DNA from 2 places in the Sinomonas soli genome. Region 1 is predicted to be linked to the other one. Evidence: riboswitches for the same ligand, from Rfam matches in the RefSeq annotation. Region 1 holds a riboswitch; the other holds the start of a gene.

Region 1 (7,603 bases):
CGGCGCGTCGAGTCCGTGAACGGCTCGGGGACGTCCGCGGAGCGGAGCACGGTGCTGATGCGGTCCCGCACGTCCCGCTCGTCGAGGCGCGCCGGCGCGTCCATCGCGAGGACGGCCATGACCTGGAGGAGGTGGCTCTGGATCATGTCCCGCAGGGCGCCGGCGCGGTCGTAGTACCCGGCCCGTCCCTCGAGGGCGAGGTCCTCGTCGAAGAAGATCTCCACCTTCTCGATGTGGTCCCTGTTCCACACGGGCTCGAGGAAGTTGTTGGCGAAGCGCAGGCCGAGGATGTTCAGGACCGTGCCCTTGCCGAGGAAGTGGTCCACCCGGTGGATCCGGCTCTCCGGCACCAGCCGGCGCAGCGTCTCGTTCAGCTCGGCGGCGGAGGCCTCTGAGGACCCGAACGGCTTCTCGAGCACGAGCCGGGTGCCCTCGGGCAGGTCCCCCGGCTCCAGCAGCTCGCAGGCCTTCTGGCTCACGGCGGGGGGCAGCGCGAAGTACACGGCGACCGGCCCCGGGAGCGCTGCGACCTCGCGGGCGAGCTCCCCGGGCGCCGTGACGTCCAGGCGCACGTAGACCGAGTCCCGGCGGATCCGCTCGAGCTCGGCGCGGCCGGTCTCGGTGGCGGCCGCGAGTGCCGCCTCGGTGGCATCGTGCACGCGGCGGCTCCACTGCTCGGCGCTCCAGTCCTCCGCGCCCGCACCGACCACGGTGAGTCCGGCGTGCCGGCCGGTGGCGAGGAGCCGGGCGAGCCCGGGGAAGAGGAGGCGGCCGGTCAGGTCCCCGGAGGCACCGAGGATGAGCAGGCTGCGCACGGGCGGGGCGGTCTCTCGAGGCGTCGTCACGAGGCCAGCATGCCATTGCCCGGTCCGTTGGTACCCTTAAGGGTGGCCAGATCCGCTCCCGGCGGGTCTGCCCGACCTCCTGACCCAGCGTCAGATCCCTGGACCACGACTGAAAGCGACTCGGGCACGTGTTCAACTCCCTCTCGGACCGTCTCACTGCGACGTTCAAGAATCTCCGCGGCAAGGGCCGCCTGAGCGAGGCGGACGTCGACGCCACCGTCCGCGAGATCCGCCGCGCCCTCCTCGACGCGGACGTCGCCGTCCCGGTGGTGCGCGACTTCGCCGCACGCATCCGCGAGCGCGCGCTCGGCGCCGAGGTCTCCGGCGCGCTCAACCCGAGCCAGCAGGTCGTCAAGATCGTCAACGAGGAGCTCCAGGCGATCCTCGGCGGCGAGACCCGGCGGCTGCGCCTGGCGAAGAACCCGCCGACGGTGATCATGCTCGCCGGCCTCCAGGGCGCCGGCAAGACCACCCTCGCCGGCAAGCTCGGAAAGTGGCTCAAGGGCCAGGGCCATTCGCCCATCCTGGTGGCGGCGGACCTCCAGCGCCCCAACGCCGTCACCCAGCTCGAGGTCGTGGCCAAGCGCGCCGGGGTGGCCGTGTACGCCCCGCATCCCGGCATCCAGTCCGAGTTCGAGGCACCCACCGGCGACCCGGTCGCCGTGGCCCGCGACGGCGTTGCCGAGGCCAGCGCGAAGCTGCACGACATCGTGATCGTGGACACCGCCGGCCGGCTGGGCGTGGATGCCGAGCTCATGCAGCAGGCCGCGGACATCCGCTCGGCGGTCAACCCGGACGAGGTCCTCTTCGTCATCGACGCCATGATCGGCCAGGACGCCGTCAACACGGCCAAGGCCTTCGAGGAGGGCGTCGACTTCACCGGCGTCGTGCTCTCCAAGCTCGACGGCGATGCCCGCGGCGGCGCGGCGCTCTCCGTCGCGTCCGTGACCGGCCGCCCCGTCATGTTCGCCTCCACGGGCGAGGGCCTGGACGACTTCGAGCTCTTCCACCCGGACCGCATGGCCTCCCGCATCCTCGACATGGGCGACGTCCTGACGCTCATCGAGCAGGCCGAGAAGAGCTGGGACAAGGACGAGGCCGCCCGGATGGCGAAGAAGTTCGCCGACCAGGAGGACTTCACCCTCGAGGACTTCCTGTCCCAGATGCAGCAGATCCGCAAGATGGGCTCGATGAAGAAGATGCTCATGATGATGCCGGGCGCCGCCCAGTTCCGGCAGCAGCTCGAGCAGTTCGACGAGCGCGAGATCGACCGCGTCGAGGCCATCGTCCGCTCGATGACCCCGCACGAGCGGCTCGCGCCCAAGATCATCAACGGCTCCCGCCGCGCCCGCATCGCCCGCGGCTCGGGCGTGCACGTCTCCGAGGTCAACGGCCTGCTGGAGCGCTTCGGCCAGGCGCAGAAGATGATGCGCAAGATGGCCTCCGGCGGCGGCATCCCGGGGATGCCGGGCATGCCCGGCCCGGGCGGCTTCGGCGGCTCGAAGAAGGGCCCGGCCAAGGGCAAGAAGAAGGCGAAGTCCGGCAACCCGGCCAAGGCAGCGCAGGAGCGCCGCGAGGCCGAGGCTCGCCGGGCCGCGGGCGCCTCGAAGGCCCTCAGCGGCCAGGGGGCCGCGTTCGGCGGCCAGTCGGGCGAGGACTTCGACCCCTCGGCCCTCAACCTGCCCAAGGGCTTCGAGAAGTACCTGGGCAAGTAGCCCTCAGCCGGCGGGGCCCGTCCGGGCGCAGGCCGCAGGACCGCTCGCGCACGACGCCGAAGGGGCGCCTCCCGCTGGGAGGCGCCCCTTCCGCCGTCGTCCGCCCCGCGCGCTACTCCGGCGAGCCCACGGCGATCGTCTCGGGAAGGTAGACCTTCCCGCCCGCGGCGAGGAACTCCTGGCTCTTCTCCCGCATGCCTGCGATGGCCTCCTGGGCCTCCTTCGAGCCGAACTCGTTGCGGATGTCCTGGGAGATGCGCATCGAGCAGAACTTCGGACCGCACATCGAGCAGAAGTGCGCGGTCTTCGCGGGCTCGGCCGGGAGCGTCTCGTCGTGGAAGGCCTCGGCCGTGGCGGGGTCGAGCGCCAGCGAGAACTGGTCCTTCCACCGGAACTCGAACCGTGCCTTGGACAGGGCGTCATCACGCTCGTGCGCACCCGGGTGGCCCTTGGCGAGGTCGGCGGCGTGGGCAGCGATCTTGTAGGTGATCACGCCGGTCTTCACATCGTCCTTGTTCGGCAGCCCGAGGTGCTCCTTGGGGGTCACGTAGCACAGCATCGCCGTCCCGTACCGCGCGATCTCGGTGGCGCCGATCGCCGAGGTGATGTGGTCGTAGCCCGGTGCGACGTCGGTCACGAGCGGGCCGAGCGTGTAGAACGGGGCGCCGTCGCACAGCTCCTGCTGCCGCTCCACGTTCTCGCGGACCAGGTGGAACGGGATGTGCCCCGGTCCCTCGACCATGACCTGCACGTCGTACTCCCACGCGCGCTTGGTCAGCTCGGCGAGCGTGTCCAGCTCGGCGAACTGCGCCGCGTCGTTCGCGTCGGCCGTCGAGCCCGGGCGCAGGCCGTCGCCGAGCGAGAACGCGACGTCGTACTGCGCGAAGATCTCGCAGAGCTCGTCGAAGTGCGTGTAGAGGAAGTTCTCCTCATGGTGGGCGAGGCACCAGCCGGCCATGATCGAGCCGCCGCGGGAGACGATCCCCGTGACGCGCTCCGCGGTCAGCGGCACGTACCGCAGGAGCACGCCCGCGTGGATCGTCATGTAGTCCACGCCCTGCTCGCACTGCTCGATCACGGTGTCGCGGAAGACCTCCCACGTGAGGGCGGACGCGTCGCCGTTGACCTTCTCGAGGGCCTGGTAGATCGGCACCGTGCCGATCGGCACGGGGGAGTTGCGGATGATCCACTCCCGGGTCGTGTGGATGTCGTCGCCGGTGGAGAGGTCCATCACCGTGTCCGCGCCCCACTTGGTGGCCCACTGGAGCTTGTCGACCTCCTCGGCAATCGAGGACGTGACCGCCGAGTTGCCGATGTTGGCGTTGATCTTGACCAGGAACGCCTTGCCGATGATCATCGGCTCCGACTCGGGGTGGTTGATGTTGCTCGGGATGATCGCCCGCCCCGCGGCGACCTCGGAGCGCACCAGCTCGACGTCGCAGTTCTCCCGCAGCGCCACGAAGCGCATCTCGGGGGTCACGACGCCGGCCCGCGCGTAGTGCATCTGCGTGACGCGCCGGCCGGGCTTGGCCCGCAGCGGCACGGGCCTGGCGCCCTTCCACTCGGCCGAGGCCTCGCCGCGCCGCACCGCGGAGCGGCCATCGTCGAGCAGGTTCCGCTCGCGGCCCGCGTACGGCTCGACGTCGCCGCGCTCGGCGACCCACTCGGCCCGGTACGCCGGAAGGCCCACCACAGGGTCGCTGCCCGGGCCCGACGTCCGGTAGACCCGCAGCGGTGCGTTCGCCTCGCCCCCCGGCGAATCGTCGAGTGCGATCTCCGTGACGGGGACCCGGAGGCCGTGCCCGTCGTCGGTCAGGAACGCGAGCGAGTGGGCGGGGTGCTGTTCCATTCCAGATGTGCTCATACGCTGAGCCCTCACTTCCTACGCCGGCATGACCCGGACAGGTTCGACGGTCGCAGGCCGCGTCAGCCTGATCTCAGCCCTTGCGAGGGCACCCGTGTGGACGCGTTGGACCCTAGCACGGCAGTTAGGCTGGCGTCATGCATGACGTTGTCCACCTCAGCGGCCCCGTCCTCGCCGGCCCCACCGACGAGCGGCCGGAGGCGTGGATCGTCGACGGGCGGATCACCTTCCGCCGCCCCGAGGCACCGGCGGCCACGACCCTGCGCGGGTGGGTGCTCCCCGGCCTCGTGGACGCGCACTGCCACGTGGGGCTGGTGCCCGGCGGCGCGCCGGATGACGCCGCGGCCCTCGCCCACGCGCGCTCCGAGGCGGCGGCCGGGGTCCTCCTGGTCCGCGACTGCGGCAGCCCCACCGACACCCGCTGGCTGCAGGCGCGCGACGACGTCCCGCGCCTCGTGCGCGCCGGTCGCCACCTCGCGCGGTCCCGTCGCTACCTTAGGGGCCTCGCGCTCGAGCTCGAGCCGGAGGACCTCGTGGAGGCCGTCGTGGCGCAGGCGCGGGCCGGCGACGGCTGGGTCAAGCTCGTCGCCGACTGGATCGACCGCGGCGCCGGCGACCTGGCGCCCGCGTTCCCGCCCGCCGTGCTCCGCGAGGCTGTCTCCGCCGCGCACGCCGAGGGGGCCCGCGTCACCGCGCACACGTTCGCGGAAGAGACCATCGACCACCTCATCGACGCCGGGATCGACTGCCTCGAGCACGCGACGGGCCTGCAGGAACGGCATCTGCCCCGCCTGGCCGAGGCCGGCATCCCCATCGTCCCGACGCTCGTCAACATCGCGACCTTCCCCGACATCGCCGCCCAGGGCCACGCAAAGTTCCCTCGCTATGCGGCGCACATGCGCGCCCTGTGGGAACGCCGGCACGAGCGCGTGGCGGCAGCGCACGATGCCGGGGTGCGGATCTACGCGGGAACCGACGCCGGCACGGTGATCGCGCACGGGCGGATCGCGGACGAGGTCGCCGAGCTCGCCGCGGCGATCGGGCCGGCCGCCGCGGTCGACGCCGCGTGCTGGGCCGCGCGCGGATGGCTGGGAGCCGCCGGCCTCGCCGAGGGCGACCCCGCGGACGTCGTGGTCGTCAGGGAGGACCCCCGAGCCGACGTCGGGACGCTCGCGGCCCCGCTGCACGTGCTGCGGGACGGGCAGCGGATCGCCGGGGCAGCGGAGGCTGCCGCGATCTAGGGAATACCGAGGCTTGATTGAAGCTTCAAGTAAACGTACGCTTGATGCAGACCCCGACAGCCAAGGAGCCCCCGTGACCACATCCGCCGCCCCCACCCAGCCCGCCCCCGGAGACCTGCTTCCGGCCGACCTCGCGATGGGCACCGTCATGCTCAAGGTCGGCGACATGAAGCTCATGCTCGACTACTACGAGCGCGCCCTGGGCCTCGTGCCGATCAGCGAGTCGCTCGGCGGGGTGTACCTGGGCCGCCAGGGCGTGCCGGTCATCCACCTCAGCCCCGCCGCGGGGCTCCAGATCCCCGGGCGCGGCGAGGCCGGGCTCTTCCACACCGCCATCCTGTTCGAGCGCCGCGCGGACCTCGCGGCGACCGTCGCCACCGCGGCCCAGTACGATCCCCGGCTCTTCGCCGGCAGCGCCGACCACCTCGTCTCCGAGGCGTTCTACTTCACCGACCCCGAGGGCAACGGCGTGGAGCTCTACTTCGACAAGCCGCGCGAGACCTGGCAGTGGAACGCCGGCCAGGTGGTCATGGACTCGCTGCCGCTGGCCCCGCAGGCCTTCCTCAACCAGAACCTGACCGAGGCGTCCCTCGACGGGCAGCGGGAGGCGGAGGCCGGCGTCGGCCATGTCCACCTCCAGGTCGGCGACGTCGAGACGGCGCAGAAGTTCTATGTCGACACGCTCGGCTTCGAGAAGACCTCGGGCTGGCACGGCCAGGCCCTGTTCGTCTCGGCCGGCCGCTATCACCACCACATGGCGATGAACGTGTGGAACTCGCGCGGCGCCGGCCCGCGCAAGGACACGCTGGGCCTCGGCGAGGTCCTCATCAGGGTCGGCACCCAGGACGACGTCCTCGCGGCCGCGGACCGGCTCAAGATGGCCGGCGTCGCCACCCTTCACACCGGCGCCGAGCTGCGCTTCGAGGATCCGTGGCGGAACCAGATCCGCATGGCGTCCGTGCACGCCTGACGTTCCCTGCGCTACGCTCGGAAAGTCCGCGGCCGCCGCGGGCACCTGCAGCCCGAACCGCAGTCCAGCGCCCACAGAGGGGGAAGACGTGTCCGCTCCCAGTCCGTTCGCCGAGATCTTCGTCTCCACGCACGCCGACGCGCTCGCCCGGGCTTCCCGGCTCGACGGCGGCGACGCCGAGGACACCGGGGGCCTGAGGATCCCCGGCGTCTCGGACTACGAGATCGAGCAGCTCGGCTCCCTGGTGGGCACCGCGGTGCACGCCCCCGGCGCCGACTACGAGCTCACCATGGTCGACGTCTCCTCGGACAGCCTCCTCGCGGTGCCCTCCACCATGGTCCGGGCCCTCGCCGACCTCCTGGTCTTCGAGTCCGAGGAGGGGGAGGGCAACGCCGTCGAGCGGGTTGCCGCGGCCTGGGTCGACCAGGAGGACCTCCCGTTCGACGCGCGCGAGGCGTACGACTACGTCGAGCAGCTGGCCAAGCTGGCCGCCGACGTCGACGACTCGAACCGGCAGGAGCTCTTCGTCTGGGCGAGTTCCTGACGCGCCGCGCTCCGGCGGCATGCGAAATGCCCCCGGATCTGGCACAATGGTCAGGTACCAATCCGCGCGGCCCCCTCTCTCCGCGCGCGGTTGTGTCCATCGGAGCCCTGGCGAAGTACGGCCCGCCCCACGGGAGCGGAAAAGTCCGGGCTCGCCTCATGTGCAGAAACAGGAGTGACCACAACCGTGGCCGTTAAGATTCGACTCAAGCGCTTCGGCAAGATGCGCGCCCCGTACTACCGCATCGTCGTCGCCGACTCGCGCACCAAGCGCGATGGCCGTGCGATCGAGGAGATCGGCAAGTACCACCCCACCGAGGATCCCTCGTTCATCGAGGTCAACTCCGAGCGTGCCCAGTACTGGCTCGGCGTCGGCGCCCAGCCGACCGAGCAGGTCCAGGTGCTCCTCAAGATCACCGGCGACT
Region 2 (7,603 bases), on a different contig from region 1:
GCGCGCAGTGACCACCGAGCCGGCGTCGTGACTGCTGAAGCGCAGGATGACGCGGTTGTAGCGCCAGTCCAAGTCCGGGTGGTGGTTGAGTTCCTCGGCGACCTCACCGACCGCGGCGATGAGCGCGAGCGCCTCCGCGGAGCTGGGCAGCCTGTACACGGTGGCCAGAGCACCGTTTACATGGCACCAGTCAGTGAGGCGTCCCAGCTCGTCCCGGATCTGTTCCTCGGTCAACGGCTCGCGTGCCATGGAAGTCAGGGTAGGCCCGGCAGCCGTCCGGCGGAACTGCTCAGAGGAACTGCGCGCGCCCCTCCATCGGGCTCGAGGCCAGGGCGTGCTCGCGCCTGGGGATGCGGCCGGCCTTCGAGGCAAGCCGCCCGGCCGCGACCGCGTGGCGGAAGGCCATGGCCATGCGGACGGGGTCCTGCGCCCGGGTCACCGCGGTGGCCAGGAGCACGGCGTCGCACCCGAGTTCCATGGCGAGCGCGGCGTCGGAGGCGGTCCCGATGCCCGCATCGAGGACCACCGGGACGCCGGCACGGGCCACGATGAGCTCGATGTTGTGGGGGTTGAGGATGCCCAGGCCGGTCCCGATCGGAGCCCCGAGGGGCATCACGGCCACCGCACCCAGCTGCTCGAGCCGTCGTGCGAGCACGGGATCGTCGTTGGTGTACGCGAACACCTTGAAGCCGCGGCCCACGAGCTGCTCGGTCGCATCGGCGAGCTCGATCGGATCGGGAAGCAGCGTGGTCTCGTCCGCGATGACCTCGAGCTTGACCCAGTCGGTCTCGAGCGCCTCGCGGGCCAGTTCGGCCGTGAGCACGGCGTCGCGCGCCGTGAAGCACCCGGCGGTGTTCGGCAGGACGCGGATCCCCCGCTCCACGAGCAGCTGGAAGAGGGAACCCTGCTCGGCGGGCGAGTAGCGGCGCATCGCCACGGTGGTCAGCTGGGTGCCGGACGCCTCCAGCGCCTCCCCCAGCCCGTCGAGGCTGGGCGCCCCGCCGGTGCCCATGATGAGCCGCGAGCCCAGGGGCACCCCGTCCACCACGAACGGGTCGTCGGTGAGCGCCGTGCTCCCGTGCTCGATGTGTGCCTGCGTCATCTCAGCCTCCCTGCATCGCTGTGACGAGCTCGACGGCGTCGCCCGCCGCGAGCGCGGTGGTCGCCCAGCTTCCGCGGGGCACCACCTCGGAATTGAGGGCGACGGCGACGCCGAGGCGGCCGCCGTCGGCCGGCCTGCCGTTGTCCCCCAGGGCCCGGCCCGTCGTGGCGGACACGAGGGCCAGCACGGTGGAGGGCTGCGGGAGCTCCCGCGGTTCGCCGTTGACGGTGATGCGGTCTGTCGCCTGCATCAGCTGCCTCCTCTCTCTGCCGCCGAGGCGGCCGGGATCCTCGCGGGCTGCGAGGCGAATCTGTCGGGCCGGAACGCATCCCAGCGGGGGTCGGCGCGCCCCTCGAGGAGCGCGCGGCACACCTCGGCCGCGGCGGGCGTGAGGAGCACGCCGTGGCGGAAGAACCCGGTGGCCACAATGAGTCCGGGCACGTCTCCGACCCGCCCGAGCAGGGGCGCATTGTCCGGGGTGCCGGGGCGTGCGCGGGCGGTGATCTCGGTCAGCTCCAGCTCGGCGACGGCCGGCACGAGGGCCTGGGCGTCGCGCAACAGCTCGTAGACCCCGCCGGCGGAGACGGCATCGGAGCCGTCCTCGCGCTGGGTCGCGCCGATCACCACGGTCCCGTCCTCGCGCGGGACCAGGTACACGGGGCGCCCCCGCACGAGCCCGCGGACGGTCGCCGTGACGAGCGGGCGGAGGGCCTCGGGCACCCGCAGACGCAGGATGTCCCCGTAGACGGGCCGCAGCGGGAGGGCCACCGGGAGGCCGCCGAGGTCGCGTGCGCCCAGCCCGTTGGCCACGATCGTCTCGGCGGCGCGCAGCTCGCGGCCGTCCTCGAGCACCACGCCAGCCACCCGCCCGGCGTCCCACGCGAGCGAGGCCGCGCGGGCCGGCACGAGGGCGTCCTCGCCGAGGCGGCGGAGCAGGGCCGCGACGAGCCGCCGGGGATCGACCTGGTGGTCGGCCTCGATCGTGAAGGCTCCGGCCACGCCCGGCGCCAGCAGCGGCTCGGCCTTCCGCGCCTCACGGACGGTGAGGGCCTGGACGGCGAGGCCGTGCGCCTCCTGGGCGGCCCTGAGGTCGGCGAACGCCTGTCGGTCGGCGGCGTCGGCAGCGAGGCACAGCGTGGGGGTGGCCAGATAGCCGCAGTCGGGGCCGGCTGAGGCGGCGAACTGCGGCCACCGCTGGGCGGAGTCGAGCGTGAGGGCGAGGAGGTCCTCCTCCTGGTAGTGGTACTCGCTGACCGCGGCGAGCATGCCCGCGGCCGCGTAGCTCGCGCCGGTGCCGGGCGCGGGGTCCACGACCGTCACGCGGCGGCCTGCGCGCGCGGCCTCCCAGGCGATGCCCAGGCCGACCACCCCGGCCCCGATGACGATGACGTCGGCCACCGCGCCCTGGATGCGCACCGCCGCGGGCGCGTCCGTGCTCTCCATGGTTCCTTCCCTCCGCCGGCATGACCCGGATCAGGTGCAGCGGTCGGCTCTGGCCCTCTCAGCCCGGGCGCAGTTCACACTGGCGGGCTCCCGCAGTACTGGGCACTAGTCTAGTTCCATGCTCCTCGCCGACGCCCAGCTGTACGTGTGCACCGATGCCCGCAGGGACCGCGGCGACTTCGAGTCCTTCCTGGACGCCGCCTTCTCCGGCGGCGTGGACATCATCCAGCTGCGCGACAAGCAGATCGAGGCCGCCGAGGAGCTCGAGCACCTCGAGGTCCTGCGCGCCGTCGCCGAGCGGCACGGGAAGCTGTGGGCCGTGAACGACCGGGCGGACATCGCCCTGCTCTCCGGGGCGCCGGTGTTCCACGTCGGCCAGAAGGACCTCCCGCTCCCGGCGATCCGCCGCGTCGTGGACCCGTCCGTGCTCGTGGGCCTGTCCACCAACTCCCCCGAGCTCGTCGACGCCGCCCTCGCCCATGCGCAGAGCCCCGAAGCGTCCGCCGGGGCGCGCCTCGACTACTTCTGCACGGGCCCGCTGTGGGCCACTCCCACCAAGCCGGGCCGGGCCGCCGTCGGCCTCGGGATCGTCGAGCACGCGGCGCGCCGCACCCGCGAAGCGCTCGAGGCCGGCCGCACGGTGCTGCCGTGGTTCGCCATCGGCGGCATCGACCACCAGAACGTGGGGCAGGTCGTCGAGGCGGGCGCGAGCCGCGTCGTCGTCGTCCGCGCGATCACCGACGCCGACGACCCCGCCGACGCGGCAGCCCGCCTCCGCGCCGAACTCCCCAGCCTCGCCCCCGCCGCACCCCTCGCATGACGACGATCGCGTACCAGGGCGAGCCCGGTGCCAATTCCCACATGGCAGCCCTCGAGGCCTACCCGGACGCCGCCACCCTTGCGTGCGCGACGTTCGAGGACGCGTTCGCGGCTGTCACCGGCGGTGAGGCCGACCTCGCGATGATCCCGATCGACAACACCGTCGCCGGACGCGTCGCGGACATCCACCTGCTCCTGCCGGACACCCCCCTGCAGATCGTCGGCGAGCACTTCCTCCGCATCCGCTTCAGCCTCCTCGGCGTCCCCGGGGCGACGATCGAGGGCGCGCGGGAGGTGCACTCCCACGTGCACGCGCTCGCGCAGTGCCGCGGGTTCATCCGGGAGCACGGCCTCACCCCGGTGGTCGCGGGCGACACCGCCGGCTCCGCGCGCGAGGTCGCCGAATGGGCTGACCCGGCCAAGCTGTCCATCGCCCCGCCGCTCGCGGCCGAGCGGTACGGGCTCACCGTCCTCGCGAGCGACATCGAGGACCAGCAGCACAACACCACGCGCTTCGTGGTCCTCGCCCCGCCGCGCGACTACCCGCAGGCCGACGGCTCCCAGTACGTGACGAGCTTCGTGTTCCGGGTCCGCAACATCCCCGCAGCCCTCTACAAGGCGCTCGGCGGGTTCGCGACCAACGGGGTCAACATGACCCGGCTCGAGAGCTACATGGTCGAGGGCCGGTTCGCGGCGACCATGTTCATGGTGGACGTCGAGGGCCACCCCGACGAGCCGGCGCTCGCCCGGGCACTCGAGGAGCTCGAGTTCTTCTCGACGCAGCTGCGCATCCTGGGGGTCTTCCCCGCCCACCCGCGGCGCTTCGGGCTCCACGAGGGGTAGTCGGGACGAGGAAGGACAGTCGGGACTAGGCTGGCGGCCATGGCGCACCACCCGCTGACCCCGAAGCCGGCCGGCCCCTCGGCCTGGGAGAAGGCAGAGGCCAGCGGCACCGCGCTCGCAGCGGCGTTCGCCGCCCTGCGGGAGGAGTTCAAGCTCGCCGACGCCTATCCCGCCGAGGCGCTCGCCGACGCCGAGGCGGCCATCGCCGCCCTCACCCTGCCCGCGGAGGACGCGACCGGGATCGAGTTCGTCACGATCGATCCGCCCACGTCCACCGACCTGGACCAGGCCGTCCACATCGAGCGCGACGCCGCGGGGTACCGGGTCCGCTACGCGATCGCGGATGTCCCCGCATTCGTCCGGCCGGACGGTCCGCTCGACGCCGAGACGCGCCGCCGCGGCCAGACGATCTACGCCGCGGACGCCAAAGTGCCGCTGCATCCCCACGACATCTCGGACGACGCCGGCAGCCTCCTCGCGGACGAGGTCCGCGGCGCGTTCGTGTGGGACTTCAGCCTCGACGCGGACGGCGAGGTGGCCGGCGTCGGCCTCGCCCGTGCCACGGTGCGCAGCCGGGCGAAGCTGAACTACGCGGAGGTGCAGGAGCAGCTCGACGCCGGGACCGCCGCCGAGCCGCTCCTGCTGCTGCGCGAGGTGGGCCTGAAGCGGGTCGAGCTCGAGCGCCGCCGCGGGGGTGCGAGCCTGAACCTGCCGGAGCAGGAGATCGTCCCGGCAGAGGACGGCGGCTACCGGATCGACACGCGGGGGCCGCGGCCCGTCGAGGACTGGAACGCCCAGATCTCCCTCATGACCGGCATGGCCGCGGCGAGCCTGATGATCGAGGGCCGGATCGGGATCCTGCGCACCATGCCCGGGCCGGACGAGAAGTCGCTGCGGCACTTCCGCCGCCAGACCCAGGCGCTCGGCGCCCCCTGGGACGGCTCCGTCCCCTACGGCGAGTACCTGCGCACGCTCGACGCCGCCCAGCCCCGCCACCTCGCGATCCTGCACGCCGCGGCGGCCCTCTTCCGCGGCGCGGCCTACACACCGTTCGACGGCGACGTGCCCGCCGCGCACCCCCAGGCCGCCATTGCGGCGCCCTACACGCACACGACCGCGCCGCTGCGCAGGCTCGTGGACCGGTTCGTGCTCGTGCTCTGCGAAGCGCTCGCGAACGGGCGCGACGTGCCGGAGTGGGTGCGGGTGGCCCTCCCCCGGCTGCCTGCCCTCATGGCTGCCTCGGACCAGCTCGCGGCGCGGGTGGAGCGGGCTTCGCTCGACCTCGTCGAGGCGGCCCTGCTCGTCACTGCGGTGGGGCAGGAGTTCGACGCCGTCGTGGTCTCGGGCTCCAAGCCCGCCTCCGGGAGCCCGGCTGTGCCGCGCAACGGCCGGCCCGACCAGCCGCTCGACCGGATCGCGAGCTCCCAGAACGGGCAGGAGCCCGCCCACGCCCGGCCGTTCGGCACCGTCCAGCTCGCCGACCCGCCCGTGACGGCGCGGTGCGAGGGCGAGATGGAGTCGGGGACGACCGTGCGGGTACGGCTGGTCCTGGCCGACGTGAGAGCGCGGAAGGTGCTGTTCGAGCTGGCCTGAGCACAGGGTTTGCCCGTTTCTGGCGGCCGCTGCCCGGGCGTGTTGAGTCCCCGATTCCGCGGATCACGCGGCGGCGCGGTATCGTTGGAGAGTTATTGGATGCCCGATCGTCCTGATGCGATCCTCTTTTCACCCGCCGGCCGGTGCCGGCACCTTGATAGCCCGCGATCGGCTTCCGCTGGATGGCCGGCGCGCGCTCCTGCTCCAGATGCCCCACGCACTCATGGCTGTGGCGCTCTGTTGAGCGAGACCCGCTCGGGCCCCGATGGAGAGGGACCCCTTCCCTATGAACGAAGTCCACACGCATGAGCTCCTGACCGACGACTCGGGAACCGAGACGATCGAGACCGAGGAGACCATCACCAACGACGCCCCGGTCCGCCGGGAGAGCCAGATGACGTTCTCCGACTACGGAGTGGCCCCCGAGATCGCCCAGTCCCTCGCGGACGCGGGCATCCTGAATCCGTTCCCGATCCAGTCGATGACCCTCGGGGTTGCCCTCGCCGGCCACGACATCATCGGCCAGGCCAAGACCGGCACCGGCAAGACGCTCGGCTTCGGCATCCCCGCGCTCCAGCGCACGCTCCCGGTCGAGCACCCGGACTACGCCAAGCTCCCGGTTCCGGGCGCGCCCCAGGCCCTCGTGGTGGTCCCGACCCGCGAGCTCGCGGTCCAGGTGAGCAAGGACCTCCAGACGGCCAGCAAGCGCACCACGCTGCGCGTGGAGGTCATCTACGGCGGCCGCGCCTACGAGCCGCAGATCGAGGCCCTCCAGCGGGGCGTCGAGGTGGTGGTCGGCACCCCGGGCCGCCTCATCGACCTGCACCGCCAGCGCCACCTCAACCTCAAGAACGTCCGGATGATCGTCCTCGACGAGGCCGACGAGATGCTCGACCTCGGCTTCCTCCCGGACGTCGAGACGCTCATGGGCGCTGTCCCCGCGGTCCGCCAGACCCTCCTGTTCTCGGCCACGATGCCCGGCCCGGTCGTCGCGATGGCGCGCCGCTACATGACCCAGCCCACGCACATCCGTGCCTCGGACCCGAACGACGACTCGGTGACCAAGAAGGACATCCGCCAGGTCATCTACCGCGCGCACCAGCTGGACAAGGATGAGGTCGTGGCCCGGATCCTGCAGGCCCAGGGCCGCGGACGGACCATCATCTTCACCAAGACCAAGCGCACCGCCGCGAAGCTCTCCGAGGAGCTCATCGACCGCGGCTTTGCGGCCGCGGCAATCCACGGTGACCTCGGCCAGGGCGCCCGCGAGCAGGCCCTGCGGGCCTTCCGCCACGGCAAGGTGGACGTCCTCGTCGCCACCGACGTCGCCGCCCGCGGCATCGACGTCGAAGACGTCACGCACGTGATCAACTTCCAGTGCCCCGAAGACGAGAAGGCCTACCTCCACCGCGTGGGCCGCACCGGCCGCGCGGGCCACAAGGGCACCGCCGTCACGTTCGTCGACTGGGATGACGTCCCCCGCTGGACGCTCATCAACAAGGCGCTCGGCCTCGATGTGCCGGAGCCGGTGGAGACGTACTCGTCCTCGCCGCACCTCTACACGGACCTGGACATCCCCGCAGGGACCAAGGGCCGTCTCCCGCGCAACAAGCGCGTGCTCGAGGGCCTCGCGGCCGAGAAGCTCGAGGACCTGGGCGAGCCGGGAGGGAAGAAGCGCTCCCGCGGCGGCAAGGACAGGCACGAGGACGCCGAGGGCCGCGGCCGCCGCGGCGGCAGGGGCCACAGCGCAGAGAAGGCAGAGAAGGCCACCGAGGCCAGCAGCAACGGTGAGGCCGGAAGCGA

The links. A riboswitch is a leader RNA that binds a small molecule or an ion and turns the genes downstream of it on or off. The one in region 1 is predicted to bind thiamine pyrophosphate.
Region 2: linked by a shared signal. The riboswitch ahead of thiO (glycine oxidase ThiO) and the one ahead of thiC (phosphomethylpyrimidine synthase ThiC) in region 1 are both predicted to bind thiamine pyrophosphate.

The regions. Positions count from the first base shown of each region.
Region 1 covers NZ_BAAGSN010000003.1:288,755-296,357, forward strand. Annotated here, with positions in the region: gene ACYVKZ_RS02500 (glucose-6-phosphate dehydrogenase) at 1-845, opposite strand, end outside; gene ffh (signal recognition particle protein) at 974-2,560, shown strand; gene thiC (phosphomethylpyrimidine synthase ThiC) at 2,673-4,424, opposite strand; TPP riboswitch at 4,423-4,530, opposite strand; gene ACYVKZ_RS02515 (amidohydrolase family protein) at 4,562-5,665, shown strand; gene ACYVKZ_RS02520 (VOC family protein) at 5,802-6,635, shown strand; gene ACYVKZ_RS02525 (hypothetical protein) at 6,724-7,179, shown strand; gene rpsP (30S ribosomal protein S16) at 7,366-7,603, shown strand, end outside.
Region 2 covers NZ_BAAGSN010000004.1:214,946-222,548, reverse strand. Annotated here, with positions in the region: gene ACYVKZ_RS04400 (4a-hydroxytetrahydrobiopterin dehydratase) at 1-249, opposite strand, end outside; gene ACYVKZ_RS04395 (thiazole synthase) at 290-1,102, opposite strand; gene thiS (sulfur carrier protein ThiS) at 1,104-1,352, opposite strand; gene thiO (glycine oxidase ThiO) at 1,352-2,545, opposite strand; TPP riboswitch at 2,536-2,649, opposite strand; gene thiE (thiamine phosphate synthase) at 2,664-3,365, shown strand; gene ACYVKZ_RS04375 (prephenate dehydratase) at 3,362-4,207, shown strand; gene ACYVKZ_RS04370 (RNB domain-containing ribonuclease) at 4,247-5,800, shown strand; gene ACYVKZ_RS04365 (DEAD/DEAH box helicase) at 6,087-7,603, shown strand, end outside.